DNA from 3 places in the Actinoallomurus sp. CA-142502 genome. Region 3 is predicted to be linked to each of the others. Evidence: predicted binding sites of a transcription regulator. Region 3 holds the regulator's gene; each other region holds the start of a gene.
What was found. The regulator LexA, encoded in region 3, represses DNA repair genes until DNA is damaged. The targets are predictions, from matches to a motif close to TCGAACANNTGTTCGA.
Positions count from the first base shown of each region.

Region 1 (4,342 bases), 5.0 Mb from region 3:
GGTGCGGGTCGCGCCGGCGCCACGACTCCTCGATCAGCGGGCGCACCCAGGGCGGGATGCCGAACACGTCGTACCGGCCGGTGCTCACGACGTGCTCGACCGCGGCCAGGCACATCTGGTGGAGCTCCTCGACCACCGACTCCAGCGCGAGGACCTCGTCCATGGCGAAGACGTAGTGCACGGACTCGTCCCAGTACGGGCGGGTCAGATGCTCCGGGTGGGAGGTGCGGTGGTACGCGAGGCCCTGCGACTCGATGATCCGAGCCCAGTCCGCACGCGGGTCGGAGAACTCGCGTCGCACGCTCAGCCTCCGTGAGAGCCGGCGTGGCCGCCGAAGCCGCCGCGTGAGATCACCCGGCCGCCGCGCGAGGTGATCTTGTTGCCACGCGGGCGGACTGTGCTGCCGTGCGAGATGTATCCGCCGTGGTAGCGGCCGCCGTAGTACCAGTAGTAGCGGCCGTACGAGCCCCCGTTGTCGCAGTAGTAGTCGGGGACGACGCGGTGGGAGCCGCCGCGGGAGTTCCAGCCGTCCACACAGCTCGCCTCCGTGTTCGACGAGCAGGCGACGAGGGTCAGCGACAGGACGCTCAGGGCGCTCAGCTGTACGGCGCCGGAACGCATGCGCCGACCGGCCTCTTTGGGGGGCATTGCCGACGACCCTCCGAATTCGGGTTTGGTGCCCGGTAAGTGTAGAGGTGGGACGATCGATCGACAGGATCGGTTCAACGAATGGGAAAGCTCAGATAAAGGTCGGCCGGTTCCGCTCCCGCGGGAAGGTCGCTCACCTGTCCGTCGCCGGTCTCCACCACGCGCCAGGTGCCGTCCGCGCGTCGTGCCAGGTCGGTGGTGATGAACCGGCAGCCCAGCGAGCGCACGCAGGGCGCGATCGTCTCCGTGAGCGGACGCGGGCGCACCTCCGGAGTGTCCGGATGAGGTCCGGCCAGCACCGGCTCACCGTCGACCCACCAGACCCGCGCCTCGCCGCCTTCGTACGTCTCGAACTCGCGGACCACGATGCCGCCGGCCAGGGAGTCGCCCTGGAGCTCGACCAGGCGTGAGACGACCGCGTGCAGCCGGTCGACGTCGGTGACGTCGGGTACGAAGCACGCCTCGTCCCATTCGTGCTTGCGCGACTTCACGTAGTCCTTGACGATCGCCGGACCCTTGGAGAGCGGGCGTACGAGCTGGGCCAGGCGGTCCTTGCCCGGAGGCGTGCCGGGACGCGTCGGCAGCCACACGCTCGTGGGGGTGACACCGGCGAACGTGTCGTACCAGCCCGGCAGTTCATGTGCCTTCTGGTAGCCGTCCGGCGGCACCGCCATCGTGACCCCGCGCGCGCCGAGCACCGAGGCCAGCGCGGTGTACTGCACGGACGTCATCATCCATCCGCGGTACCAGACCGTGCCGAGGTCGCGGGGGACACGGTGTACGGCCATGGCCGCGTCGCCCTGCTGGAGGGCGTCATGGTCGATGAGCGCGACGGACCCGCCGAGCGCGCGCACGGACTCGGCCTCCCGCGCGAAGTGTTCGTCGACTCGCCGGGGGTTGAGCGGGTCGGCGCACATGAGAATGGTCACCGGCATGATCCTGCGCCTCAGCGTAAGCCAAGTTGACCGGTCTTTCTGAGTGTCCGACCATGATCGAACACGTGTTCGGCTAGAGTTGACCGCAACGGGCGGCGTAATCCACAACGGTGGCCCGGACTCTCGAAAACTGTCGGTGCGGCCCCGTAACGTCGCACCCGTCAACATCAGTCACCGACTTTCACAGGGACACCTCACATGGCAGCAAACGATCGCGAGAAGGCTCTCGAGGCCGCGCTCGCCCAGATCGAGCGGCAGTTCGGCAAGGGTTCCGTCATGCGGCTGGGCCAGGAGGGGCGCCCCCCGGTCGAGGTGATCCCGACCGGCTCGATCGCCCTCGACGTGGCCCTCGGCATCGGCGGCCTTCCGCGCGGCCGCGTCGTCGAGATCTACGGCCCGGAGTCCTCCGGTAAGACGACCCTCGCGCTCCACGCGGTCGCGAGTGCGCAGAAGAACGGCGGCATCGCCGCGTTCGTCGACGCCGAGCACGCGCTCGACCCGGAGTACGCGAAGAAGATCGGCGTCGACATCGACGCGCTCCTCGTCTCCCAGCCCGACACGGGTGAGCAGGCGCTGGAGATCACCGACATGCTGATCCGCTCCGGCGCGATCGACGTCGTGGTCATCGACTCCGTCGCCGCCCTGGTGCCGCGCGCGGAGATCGAGGGCGAGATGGGCGACAGCCACGTCGGCCTCCAGGCCCGCCTCATGTCGCAGGCGCTCCGCAAGCTCACCGGCGCCATCAACCAGACCAAGACCACAGCGATCTTCCTCAACCAGCTGCGCGAGAAGGTCGGCGTCATGTTCGGCTCGCCCGAGACGACGACGGGTGGCAAGGCGCTGAAGTTCTACGCGTCGGTCCGGCTCGACATCCGGCGCATCGAGACGATGAAGGACGGCACCGACGCCGTCGGTAACCGCACTCGCGTCAAGGTCGTGAAGAACAAGATGGCGCCGCCGTTCAAGGTCGCCGACTTCGACATCCTGTACGGCGTGGGCATCAGCCGCGAGGGCGGCCTCATCGACATGGGCGTCGAGCACGGCTTCGTCCGCAAGTCCGGCGCCTGGTACACCTACGAGAGCGACCAGCTCGGGCAGGGCAAGGAGAACGCCCGCAACTTCCTCCGGGAGAACCCCGACCTCGCCAACGAGCTGGAGAAGAAGATCAAGGAGAAGCTCGGAGTGGGCCCGAAGCTCGACGCCGACCCGTCGGAGCCTCTCGCGGAGGCCCCGGCGATGGCGGGCGCGGCCGCCGCGGCGCCGGCGGGCAAGCCCGCCCCGGCCAAGCGCGGCTCCAAGAGCACCCCGAAACCAGGCGACGTCTGATCCCGACGAGCTGCCCCAGACCGACGCCACGGCACGGCCAGATCCAGCCCGCCGAGGGGCTGGCCCGAGAGGGCTGATCCGGTGAGGACTGGGGCTGGTCCGGGCGGGCTGGTCCGGAGAGAGCCGGGGCCACTGTGAGATGGCTGGCCTGGTCAGGGTTGGGGCTGGTCCGGTGAGGGGTTGGGCGGCGGGAGTCGCTTGTCCGGTCGTGATGTGGCGGGGCGGGCTCGCCGCGCCTGGCCCTGTCTGGGATGGGCTTGCCGGCTGCGATCAGCACAAGCCCGACCCGGCCGAGCCCGGACTCGCCGTACCCGACTCGGCCGAGTCCAGACTCGCCGCAGCCCGACCCCTACAGAGTCCAACCCGCCGGACCCGGCACCGCCGGACTCCGCCAGTCGCACCTGGCCGCCATGAGCCCGAGTCCCCGACTCGGCCCGACGGGCCGACGGGCCGACGGGTGCGAGTCTGGACCCGTCGGATCCGGCACGCTGGACTCCGCCCAGTCGTACCTGGCCGCCATGAGCCCGAGTCCCCGACTCGGCCCGGCGATCCGATGGCGGCGACGGGTGCGAGTCTGGATGCGGCTCGGTACAGGCTTGGATTCGGTGCTGCACCTCGACGCCTGTCCCGGCCGGCTCGGGTTTTGGGTTGGGCGCTGGTTGGGCTTAGGCCGGGCTCGAGCTCAGACTTGGGTATGGCCTGGGCGCGGCACGGGCTCGACATGGCTTGGGCTCCGTACGGCCTGGGCCCGACACGGCTTGGGCTGGGCAACGTGGGCCCACGAAAGCCTCCTGGCGGGCGGCGGCGTCGCGTCCCGTACCGGGTTGATAACCGTTACGGGCACCTTCCCCGGTGGCGTCGCCCCCGCTCAGGAGTTATGACGCGGGTGGTGCCGGGGCGCGGCATCCGTGCCACGGTCCGGTGAAGAGTACGGAGGTTGCATCGCATGTCCGCGGACGAAACCGGCGCCGGGCCTGACGGGTTGGACCCCGTTGATTCGGGTCCCGTCGATCCGGGCTCCGTCGATCCGGCGGTCGGCTGGACCACCGGAGCCACCCCTCCTGCCGGTGACCGGCCGCGACCCTCGACCCGGCGCTCGGCGTCTGGTTGGGTCACTGGTGTCACCGGCCCTGCCGGGGAGCCCGGGAGCTCTCCGACCGATCCCCTTTTGCCCAGCGGGGAGGGGACGACGGCGGCCAGGGGTGTCACCGGCCCTGCCGGGAAGGCCTGGGGTTCTTCGGCCGATCCCCTTTCTCCCGGCGGGGAGGAGGGGACGCCGTACGCCGGCGGTTCGGAGCCCGGATCGGGCGGATCCGCCGAGGCTTCCGGGCGGCGAAGGGGCGGAAGGGCGCGGGCAGGCGGACGGAAGTCCAGACGCGAGAGCGGCGAAGCGCGCTCCGGCCGCGGGGAGGGCGGCCCACCCGCCGATCCGG
Region 1 is NZ_JBNJMY010000001.1:3,504,534-3,508,875, forward strand. Features, by position in the region: gene ACQEV1_RS17015 (glutathionylspermidine synthase family protein) at 1-301, opposite strand, end outside; gene ACQEV1_RS17020 (hypothetical protein) at 304-648, opposite strand; gene ACQEV1_RS17025 (ATP-grasp domain-containing protein) at 723-1,583, opposite strand; gene recA (recombinase RecA) at 1,782-2,909, shown strand.
Region 1: a site for LexA is predicted at 1,641-1,656, ahead of recA (recombinase RecA). Genes of this name have one in related genera too.

Region 2 (4,342 bases), 4.2 Mb from region 3:
AACCGGCCCGTCGCCGGGCCGGTAGTCCAGGGTCTGACCCAGTGCGGCGGCGACCTGCGGAAGGTCCGCGAAGAGGATGGCGGCGTCGAGCGGGAAGCGGCGGATCGGCTGCAGGGTGACCTCGACGGCGTGCTCGGGCGAATTGCAGAGCCCCACCATGCCCCCGGCGGCCTCACGGACCCGGTGATACTCGGGCAGGTACCGTCCCGCCTGTCGCATCAGCCATATCGGCGGCCGCTCGGTCCGCTCTCCCGCGAGCGCGCGCAGGAGCAGCTTCTTGGACCGGACGCCGCCGGACACCGGCTTCGCACCGACTTCTTCCCGGGTACCGAGGTCCACGCTGTTCCATCCTGTTGAATCGCCCCGGGTATCGACGGGACTCGATGAGCAGACTCCAGCCCCCCGTAAAGGGACGTCGTCATCGTAGCGGCGCTCCGGTCCGGGCGGCCCGGCGGGCGTCAGAGCCGAGCGGCGCCGGGGTTCTAGGCCGACGGGGCGTCGGCCGTGGCGGCCATCGCCTCGGTGGCCTTCTCCGCCTCCTCGACGGTGTGCCGGCCGAGGCCGCAGGCCGTGGCGACCGCGTACGCCTCGCGGCCGACGGCGGTCTCGAACCGTCGCAGGCTCTCGGCGCCGCCCGCGGGGTCGGCCGCCGACACGATCCCGGCCATGATCCGCCACTCCGGGTCGAGCCGCCGCAGCGGCCGGTAGAACTCCTCGTTCCGCGGCGCGGGGTGGGCGCCGTACGCCGCCGGAAGGTGGACCGGCGGCAGCGGGCGTCCGCGGCGGCGCAGGGCGGTGGCCAGGAGGTCGAGGTAGGTGACGGCCGGGCCGAGGTCGCGCGGGGCGAACATCTCGGTGTTCTGGTAGTTGCCGTAGCACAGGTGCAGGATCGTCTCCGCGTCCGCGGGGAAACGCGCGAGCAGGGCGGCGACCTGCCGGGCCAGGAAACGGGCGCCGAGGGAGGGGCCGCCGGGCACCCGCCGGGCCATGTCCATGCCGATCAGCACGGAGGGCGTCTCCAGCTGCCACACGATGTCCGGGCCGGCCTCGGCGGTCAGCTCGGTCACCTCGTCCACGACCGCCTGGGTGAACACCGGCAGGTACCGCAGCGACAGCCATGGCCGGCCGGCGAACACGAAGATCGCCATATCGAGCGGGTTGGGCAGGCTGATCTGCAGGCGGATGCCGTCCAGCTCGGGGTGTTCGGCGCGCACCGCGCGGAACTCCTCCAGCGCCTCCCGCAGCCGGTCCGTACGGCCCATGGAGACGTCCTCCGGGCGAAGCCGGTGGCCGCGCCGTACGCCGTAGGTGCGCATGTCCTCGTACGAGGCGTACTCGCCGGGACGCGTGACCTCGAACGCCGGTCGCCCGGCGAGGTCGCGCAGGTAGCCGACGACCCAGTTCGGATCCAGGTCGCAGGGCAGCGTCGTCAGCCGGTGGCCACGGCGTTGCTGGATGATCCATTCCATGGCCTGGCGGGGAGTGCCGCACACGTCCGCTGGCAGGCTGCCGACAAAGTGGATAGACCGGGACATGGCGCTACCTTCGCATAAATGGCATCCGCTACTGACGGAAATCACAGAGTCACCCTTCCGAAATTCGCCGATGGAGGCGCGGGGCGTCTGAAATTCCGCCAGTCGCCTCGCCGGACCATGATCGAACATGTGTTTGAATCCGTCACGTAGACTGAGGTCATGAGGCTTGCGCTCCAGGGTTCGCTGCTGGACTGCGGCGACGAGATCGAGCTCGGCCCGCTCGGCTCGTCGGTGCGCCGCACGGTGCTCGACCGCGGGGCGTGGATCGACGTGCGGCCGGGCTGGGTGACCGGTTCCGACGCCCTGTTCGACCGCCTCGCCGGCTCCGTGCCGTGGCGCGCGGAGCGGCGGCACATGTACGACCGCGTCGTGGACGTGCCGCGCCTGCTGAAGTTCTACGGCGAGGACGAGGAGCTGCCCGAGCCGATCCTGCGCGAGGCACGAGACGCGCTGAGCGCGCACTACGCCCGCGAGCTCGGCGAACCGTTCCGCACCGCGGGGCTCTGCCTCTACCGCGACGGCGCCGACAGCGTCGCCTGGCACGGCGACCGCATCGGGCGCGGCAGTCGCGAGGACACCATGGTGGCGATCGTCTCGATCGGCGCGCCGCGCAGCCTGCTGCTGCGTCCGCGCGGCGGCGGCCCCACGCTGCGCCACGACCTCGGTCACGGCGACCTTCTCGTCATGGGCGGCAGCTGCCAGCGCACCTGGGAGCACGCCGTGCCCAAGACCGCCCGCCCGACCGGCCCGCGGATCAGCATCCAGTTCCGCCCCAGCGGCGTCCGCTGACGGCGCCGACGCGCGAGGGCCCGCGGCGGGGGACAGGCGGAGATTGCCGGATCCGGCCAATTTCCTCCGGCCGTTCCGGCTCAGTTCTTGCACCTGAGCTGGGAAAAGCGGCGAATCGACGATTTCACCGGCACGGTCGGGACACTTTTCCACCTTTTCTAATACACCTTCGGAAGATATCTACTACCTACTAACGGGTATGCAACGCCGACCCGAAGGGAGAGAAGCACCCCGCCGCTTCACCCCCGCGGTCCCCTGCCGCCGCGATCCTCAAGCGCGAGCGCATCGCCCGCGGGAGTGCATCACAGTCCTCAGGTCTCCCCCTCCTTGGAGGATCACGTGGCACTACGCAAGCGCTCATCCCAGACGGCGCGTAAGTCGCGTTTCGCCGCCCTGTCCGCGGCGACCCTGCTGTGCGGCGCGCTCATGGCGGCCGCCCAGCCCGCCGGAGCCTCCGCCGACCCGGTCACCCATCCCGAACGTGACTGGCTGGGCTCGCAGGTCGCCAAGCACGAGCCGGGCTCCGGCCGCATGATCGTCCGGCCGAACGTCGTCCAGACGCCCGGCCTCGACGTGAGCGGCTGGCAGGGCAACGTCAACTGGGCCTCGGTGGCGGCCAACGGCGCCCGGTTCGCCTATGTCAAGGCGACCGAGTCGACCAACTACACCAACCCGTACTTCTCCCAGCAGTACACCGGCGCGTACAACGTGGGCATCGTGCACGGCGCCTACCACTTCGCCACGCCCAACACCTCGTCCGGGGCGGCGCAGGCCGACTACTTCGTCGCGCACGGAGGCGGCTGGTCCAAGGACGGCAAGACCTTCCCCGGCATGCTCGACATCGAGTGGAACCCCTACGGCGCCACCTGCTACGGCCTGTCCGCCGCCGGGATGGTGAACTGGATCCTCTCGTTCAGCAACGAGTACCACGCGAAGACCAGCCGCTGGCCGGTCATCTACACCGCGACCAGCTGGTGGAGCCAGTGCACCGGCAACACCGGCGACTTCTCCTCCACCAACCCGCTGATGCTCGCCAACTACAACGGCTCACCGGGCGCGATGCCGTACAACTGGAGTTTCCAGACCATCTGGCAGTACGCCGACTCCGGCGTCTTCCCCGGGGACCAGGACTACTTCAACGGCGACTACTCGCGCGTCCAGGCCCTCGCGAACGGCTGACCGATCAGCCCGGGTTCCGTTCCGCCGGGCGTGCCTCGTGGGCACGCCCGGCCCGGCACGTCCTCCCCTGACCTCCGGCGTGAGCCGGAGCCCCGCCCCGCCGCCCCGGCGGCACCACACAGGAAGAGAGGCAGCGCACCCTCCGGTCGCGGCCGGAGTCCCGTGCGCGGACAAATCAGATGAACGAAAACTCGATCACCCGGCGCAACGCCCTGCTCGCCGGCGCCGGCGCGGCCTTCGCGACGGTCGGCCTGGCCGGGACCGCGCGGGCCGCCGGGCGGAGCACCGTACGGCCCGCCGCCCTGACGCCGGAGCAGCAGGCCGGCCAGCGGGTCATCTACTCCTACTCGGGCACGACCGTCCCGCAGTCGCTGCTGGACGCGATCTCCGGTGGCCGGGCCGCGGGCGTGATCTTCTTCGGCGACAACATCAGCGGCCTCGACCAGATCGCCTCGGTCTGCGAGCAGCTGAACGAGGCCAACGCCGCCAGTCCGGTCGGGGCGCCGCTGCTGCTGATGACCGACCAGGAGGGCGGCCAGGTGCGCCGCCTGCCCGGCGGGCCGACGCTGTCGGAGAAGCAGATCGGCCAGTCGTCCGACCCGGTCTCGGCGGCGACCAGCGCCGGTGACGAGGCCGGTGCGCTCCTCGCGAGCGTCGGTATGAACGTCAACCTCGCCCCGGTGCTCGACGTGTACCGCACGGCCGGTGACTTCGAGGACCAGTACGGCCGCTCGTACAGCAAGGACCCGGCCGTCTGCGGGCAGCTGGGCAGCGCGTTCATCACCGCGCAGCAGCGGCACAAGGTGGCGGCGACCGCCAAGCACTTCCCGGGCCTGGGC
Region 2 is NZ_JBNJMY010000001.1:4,306,112-4,310,453, forward strand. Features, by position in the region: gene hemE (uroporphyrinogen decarboxylase) at 1-339, opposite strand, end outside; gene ACQEV1_RS20750 (hypothetical protein) at 483-1,535, opposite strand; gene ACQEV1_RS20755 (alpha-ketoglutarate-dependent dioxygenase AlkB) at 1,695-2,324, shown strand; gene ACQEV1_RS20760 (lysozyme) at 2,664-3,503, shown strand; gene ACQEV1_RS20765 (glycoside hydrolase family 3 N-terminal domain-containing protein) at 3,683-4,342, shown strand, end outside.
Region 2: a site for LexA is predicted at 1,657-1,672, ahead of ACQEV1_RS20755 (alpha-ketoglutarate-dependent dioxygenase AlkB). Genes of this name have one in related genera too.

Region 3 (4,342 bases):
GCGAGGTTGCAGGAGGAGTTGTCCAGGCTCATGTACTCCGAGCACGGGTTGCTCGCCGTGATCCGGCCCGACTCGGGGTTCGTGTGCCAGTCGTTGATCGTGTCGTCGTACTGGATGCCGGGGTCGGCGCACTCCCAGGCCGCCTTGGCGATCTTGCGGAAGAGGCCCTTCGCGTCGACGGTGTCGATCACCTCGCCGGTCAGGCGGCCGCGCAGCCCGAAGGAGGACTGGGACTCGACGGCGCGCATGAACTCGTCGCTCACGCGCACGGAGTTGTTGGCGTTCTGGTACTGAACGCTGACGATGTCCTTGCCGCCGAGGTCCATGTCATAGCCGGCGTCGCGGAGCGCGCGGATCTTGTCCTCTTCCCGCGCCTTCGTCTCGATGAACTCCTCGACGTCGGGGTGGTCGACGTCGAGCACGACCATCTTGGCGGCCCGCCGGGTGGCGCCACCGGACTTGATCGTGCCCGCCGACGCGTCGGCGCCGCGCATGAACGAGACCGGGCCGCTGGCCGTGCCGCCGGAGGAGAGCAGTTCTTTGCTGGACCGGATGCGGGAGAGGTTGACACCCGAGCCCGAACCGCCCTTGAAGATCACACCCTCTTCCTTGTACCAGTCGAGGATCGACTCCATCGTGTCGTCCACCGACAGGATGAAACAGGCGCTGACCTGCTGCGGCGACGGCGTGCCCACGTTGAACCACACCGGCGAGTTGAAGCTGAACACCTGGTGGACCAGCGCGTGCGTCAGCTCGTGCTCGAAGATCTCGGCGTCTTCGTCGCTCGCGAAGTAGCCGTGCTTGCGGCCGGTCTCGGTGTAGACCCCGACGACCCGGTCGACCAGCTGCTTCAGGCTCCACTCACGCTGCGGCGTGCCGACGGCGCCGCGGAAGTACTTCGACGTGACGATGTTGGCCGCGTTGACCGACCAGGACTCGGGGAACTCCACGCCGCGCTGCTCGAAGTTGACCGAGCCGTCGCGCCAGTTGGTCATGACGACGTCGCGGCGCTCCCACCGGACCTCGTCGTACGGGTGAATGCCGGGCTTGGTGAAGATGCGGCGCATCTTCAACCCCTTACGGCCGCCCCTCCCGCGCCGTGTCTGGCCGCTCACGGTCTCCGTCATGACCTCCCCCTTCTCAGGCCGAACCGGCCCATTTCAAGGATTACCTCGTACAACACGCGATGGGGCGCCGGTGTTACCGGCCGCGTTCCGCCGCGCGAAGAGTCTCGATTTCCTTCTCGAAGTCGTCGATCGACTCGAACCCCCGGTAGACGGAGGCGAATCGCAGGTACGCGACCTCGTCCAGCTCACGCAGCGGCCCGAGGATGGCCAGCCCCACGTCATGCGAACGCATCTCGGCGTTTCCGGTCGCCCGGATGGCCTCTTCGACGCGTTGCCCGAGCTTGGCCAGCGCGTCCTCCGTCACCGGGCGCCCCTGACAGGCCCGGCGCACCCCAGCGATGATCTTGTCGCGGGAGAACGGCTCGGTGACGCCGCTGCGCTTGGCGACCATCAGGAGTACGGTCTCCTGGGTCGTGAAGCGGCGACCGCACTCGGGGCACGACCGGCGCCGCCGGATCGCCGCGCCGTCTTCGGTGGAGCGGCTGTCGATCACCCTGCTGTCGGGGTTACGGCAGAACGGGCAGTGCACGATCCATCCCCTCCCCCCGGCGGGCGTTACGTCCTCGATTACAGCGACTTCACTGCGTGACCACAACCTGTGGTGAACTACATCCATGTAAGTACTAGATGTAGTGGTCTACCGTACGGCTCTACGAGGGCCTCCGCAACCTCGTCCGCCACATGAGCACGAAGACGCCGACGCCGTCACGGCGGCGTCGGCGTGTCGCGCCGCCGCCCCGCGAGGGCGCGGCGAGCGGCGAGCCCGTCAGCGCGCGGGGATGTAGATCTTCTGGCCCGGATTGACGACCGCGGTGGACAGGGCGTTGAGGTCGATCATGCGCTGGACCGTGACGCGGGGGTCGACCTCCGGCCGGGCGCGTACGGCGATGCCCCACAACGTGTCGCGCGGCCCCACGATCACCGACTCGCGCGCGACCGCCGGCCCCCTCTCGCCGCCGGACGTGGCGCGGGCGCCGTGTCGCGCCCCCGTCCAGTAGCCGGCGAGGAGCGCCAGCGCCACGGCGCAGACCACGACGACCCGGCCGCGCCGGGTGAGCCGGAGAGGTGTGCCGGGATGAGCCCGACGCTCGCCCATGAGCCCTCCCTCGGGAGTGACCAGGCTCACGCGCCCATCGATTCGCTCGCTCATGTCGATCTCCCCTCTGCCGAGTCGAAAGAGATTTCGATCGAACATCTGTACGAGTTGTACCGCGAGAGCCGACGAATTTCCAGGACATCTTCGAACAGGTGTTTGATCATTTAGCGGGAAGGCGCTAACGTCCGTGTACAGGAACGAAATACCGGCGACAGCGCGTCACCGGAGCGCAGTCATCCAGCGGAGACATATATGAGCAAGGTTCGGGAAATGCCCGACGGCCCCCGCGACGAGTCGGGGCTCACGGCACGCCAGCGCAAGGTCCTGGAGGTGATTCGCGACTCCGTCCAGCGCCGCGGTTACCCTCCGTCGATGCGCGAGATCGGCGAGTCGGTCGGGCTGACGAGCACCTCCAGCGTGTCGCACCAACTGCGCGCGCTCCAGCGCAAGGGCTTCCTCCTGCGCGACCCCAACCGCCCGCGCGCCGTCGTGGTCCGCATGCCCGGCTCGGCGGCCGTGGCCACCGAGCCGGAGTCGTACGAGACGACCTCGGGGCAGGAGACGGCGACCCGCCCGGCGCCCGCCTACGTGCCTCTCGTGGGCCGTATCGCGGCCGGTGGCCCGATCCTGGCCGAGGAGGCCGTGGAGGACGTCTTCGCGCTGCCCAAGCAGCTCGTGGGCGAGGGCACGCACTTCCTGCTCAACGTCACCGGTGACTCGATGATCGAGGCCGCGATCGCCGACGGCGACTGGGTGGTCGTCCGCCAGCAGCCGGTGGCCGAGAACGGCGACATCGTCGCCGCCATGATCGACGGCGAGGCCACCGTCAAGACGCTGAAGCGCCGCGACGGCAAGGTCTGGCTGATGCCGCACAACCCGGCGTACGACCCGATCCCGGGCGACGACGCGACGATCCTCGGTCGGGTCGTCGCGGTGCTGCGCAAGATGTGACCGACGCGTCTCTGGACTGTGCGCGGTGAGGGCGCCCCTCGTGGGGTGCCCTCACCGCTTTTCGTGTCGCCTTTGCGGGTGTTCGTCCCGCCCGGGAGGCGGGGTTACGCCGGGACGATGTTGACGATCTTGGGGGCGCGGACGACGACCTTGCGGATGCCGCGGTCGCCGAGGGCGGCCTGGATCTTCTCCGAGGCCAGCGCCAGCCGCTCCAGCTCCGTCTCGCCGATCTCCGGGGAGACCTCCAGCCGGTCGCGGACCTTGCCCGCCACCTGGACCACGCAGGTCACCGACTCCTGGACCAGCAGCGCCGGCTCGGCGGCCGGCCAGCCGGCCTTGGCCACGGACCCGTCCCGGCCCAGGCGCTCCCACATCTCCTCCGCGGTGTAGGGCGCCACCAGCGACAGCATCACCGCCAGCGTCTCGGCCGCCTCGCGCACGGCGGGATCGGCCGGGCCCGCCCCGGAGTCGATCACCCGCCGGGAGGCGGAGGTCAGCTCCATCATGCGAGCCACCGCGACGTTGTAGCGGTGCGCCTCGACCAGCCGGGTGACCTCGTCGATCGTCCGGTGGGTCACCTTGCGCAGCTCGACGTCGCCCGAGGCCGGCCCGGTGCCCGGCGCCGACGTCACGTCGGCGGCGACCCGGTGCGCGCGAGCCAGGAACTTCACCGCGCCGGACGGCGACACGTCGGCCCAGTCGATGTCGTCCTCCGGCGGCCCGGAGAAGATCATCGTCAGGCGTACCGCGTCGACGCCGTACTCGGAGATCTGCTCGCCCAGGTCGACCAGGTTGCCGGTCGTCTTGGACATCGCGGAGCCGTTGAGGATCACCTGGCCCTGGTTGACCAGCCGGGTGAACGGCTCGACGCAGTCCAGCATGCCCATGTCGTACAGCACCTTGGTGAAGAACCGGCTGTACAGCAGGTGCAGGATCGCGTGCTCGACACCGCCGGTGTACTGGTCGACCGGCATCCACCGGCGCGCCTTCTCCACGTCGAACGGGCCGTCGGTGTAGCCCGGCGAGCAGTAGCGCACGAAGTACCACGAGGAGTCGACGAAGGTGTCCATCGTGTCGGTGTCGCGCTTGGCCGCGCCGCCGCACTTGGGGCACGCGACGTTGACCCAGTCGGCGGCGGCCGCCAGCGGCGACACGCCCCGGGGCGCCA
Region 3 is NZ_JBNJMY010000001.1:8,502,953-8,507,294, forward strand. Features, by position in the region: gene ACQEV1_RS39675 (vitamin B12-dependent ribonucleotide reductase) at 1-1,127, opposite strand, end outside; gene nrdR (transcriptional regulator NrdR) at 1,201-1,656, opposite strand; gene ACQEV1_RS39685 (LysM peptidoglycan-binding domain-containing protein) at 1,894-2,277, opposite strand; gene lexA (transcriptional repressor LexA) at 2,476-3,174, shown strand; gene leuS (leucine--tRNA ligase) at 3,279-4,342, opposite strand, start outside.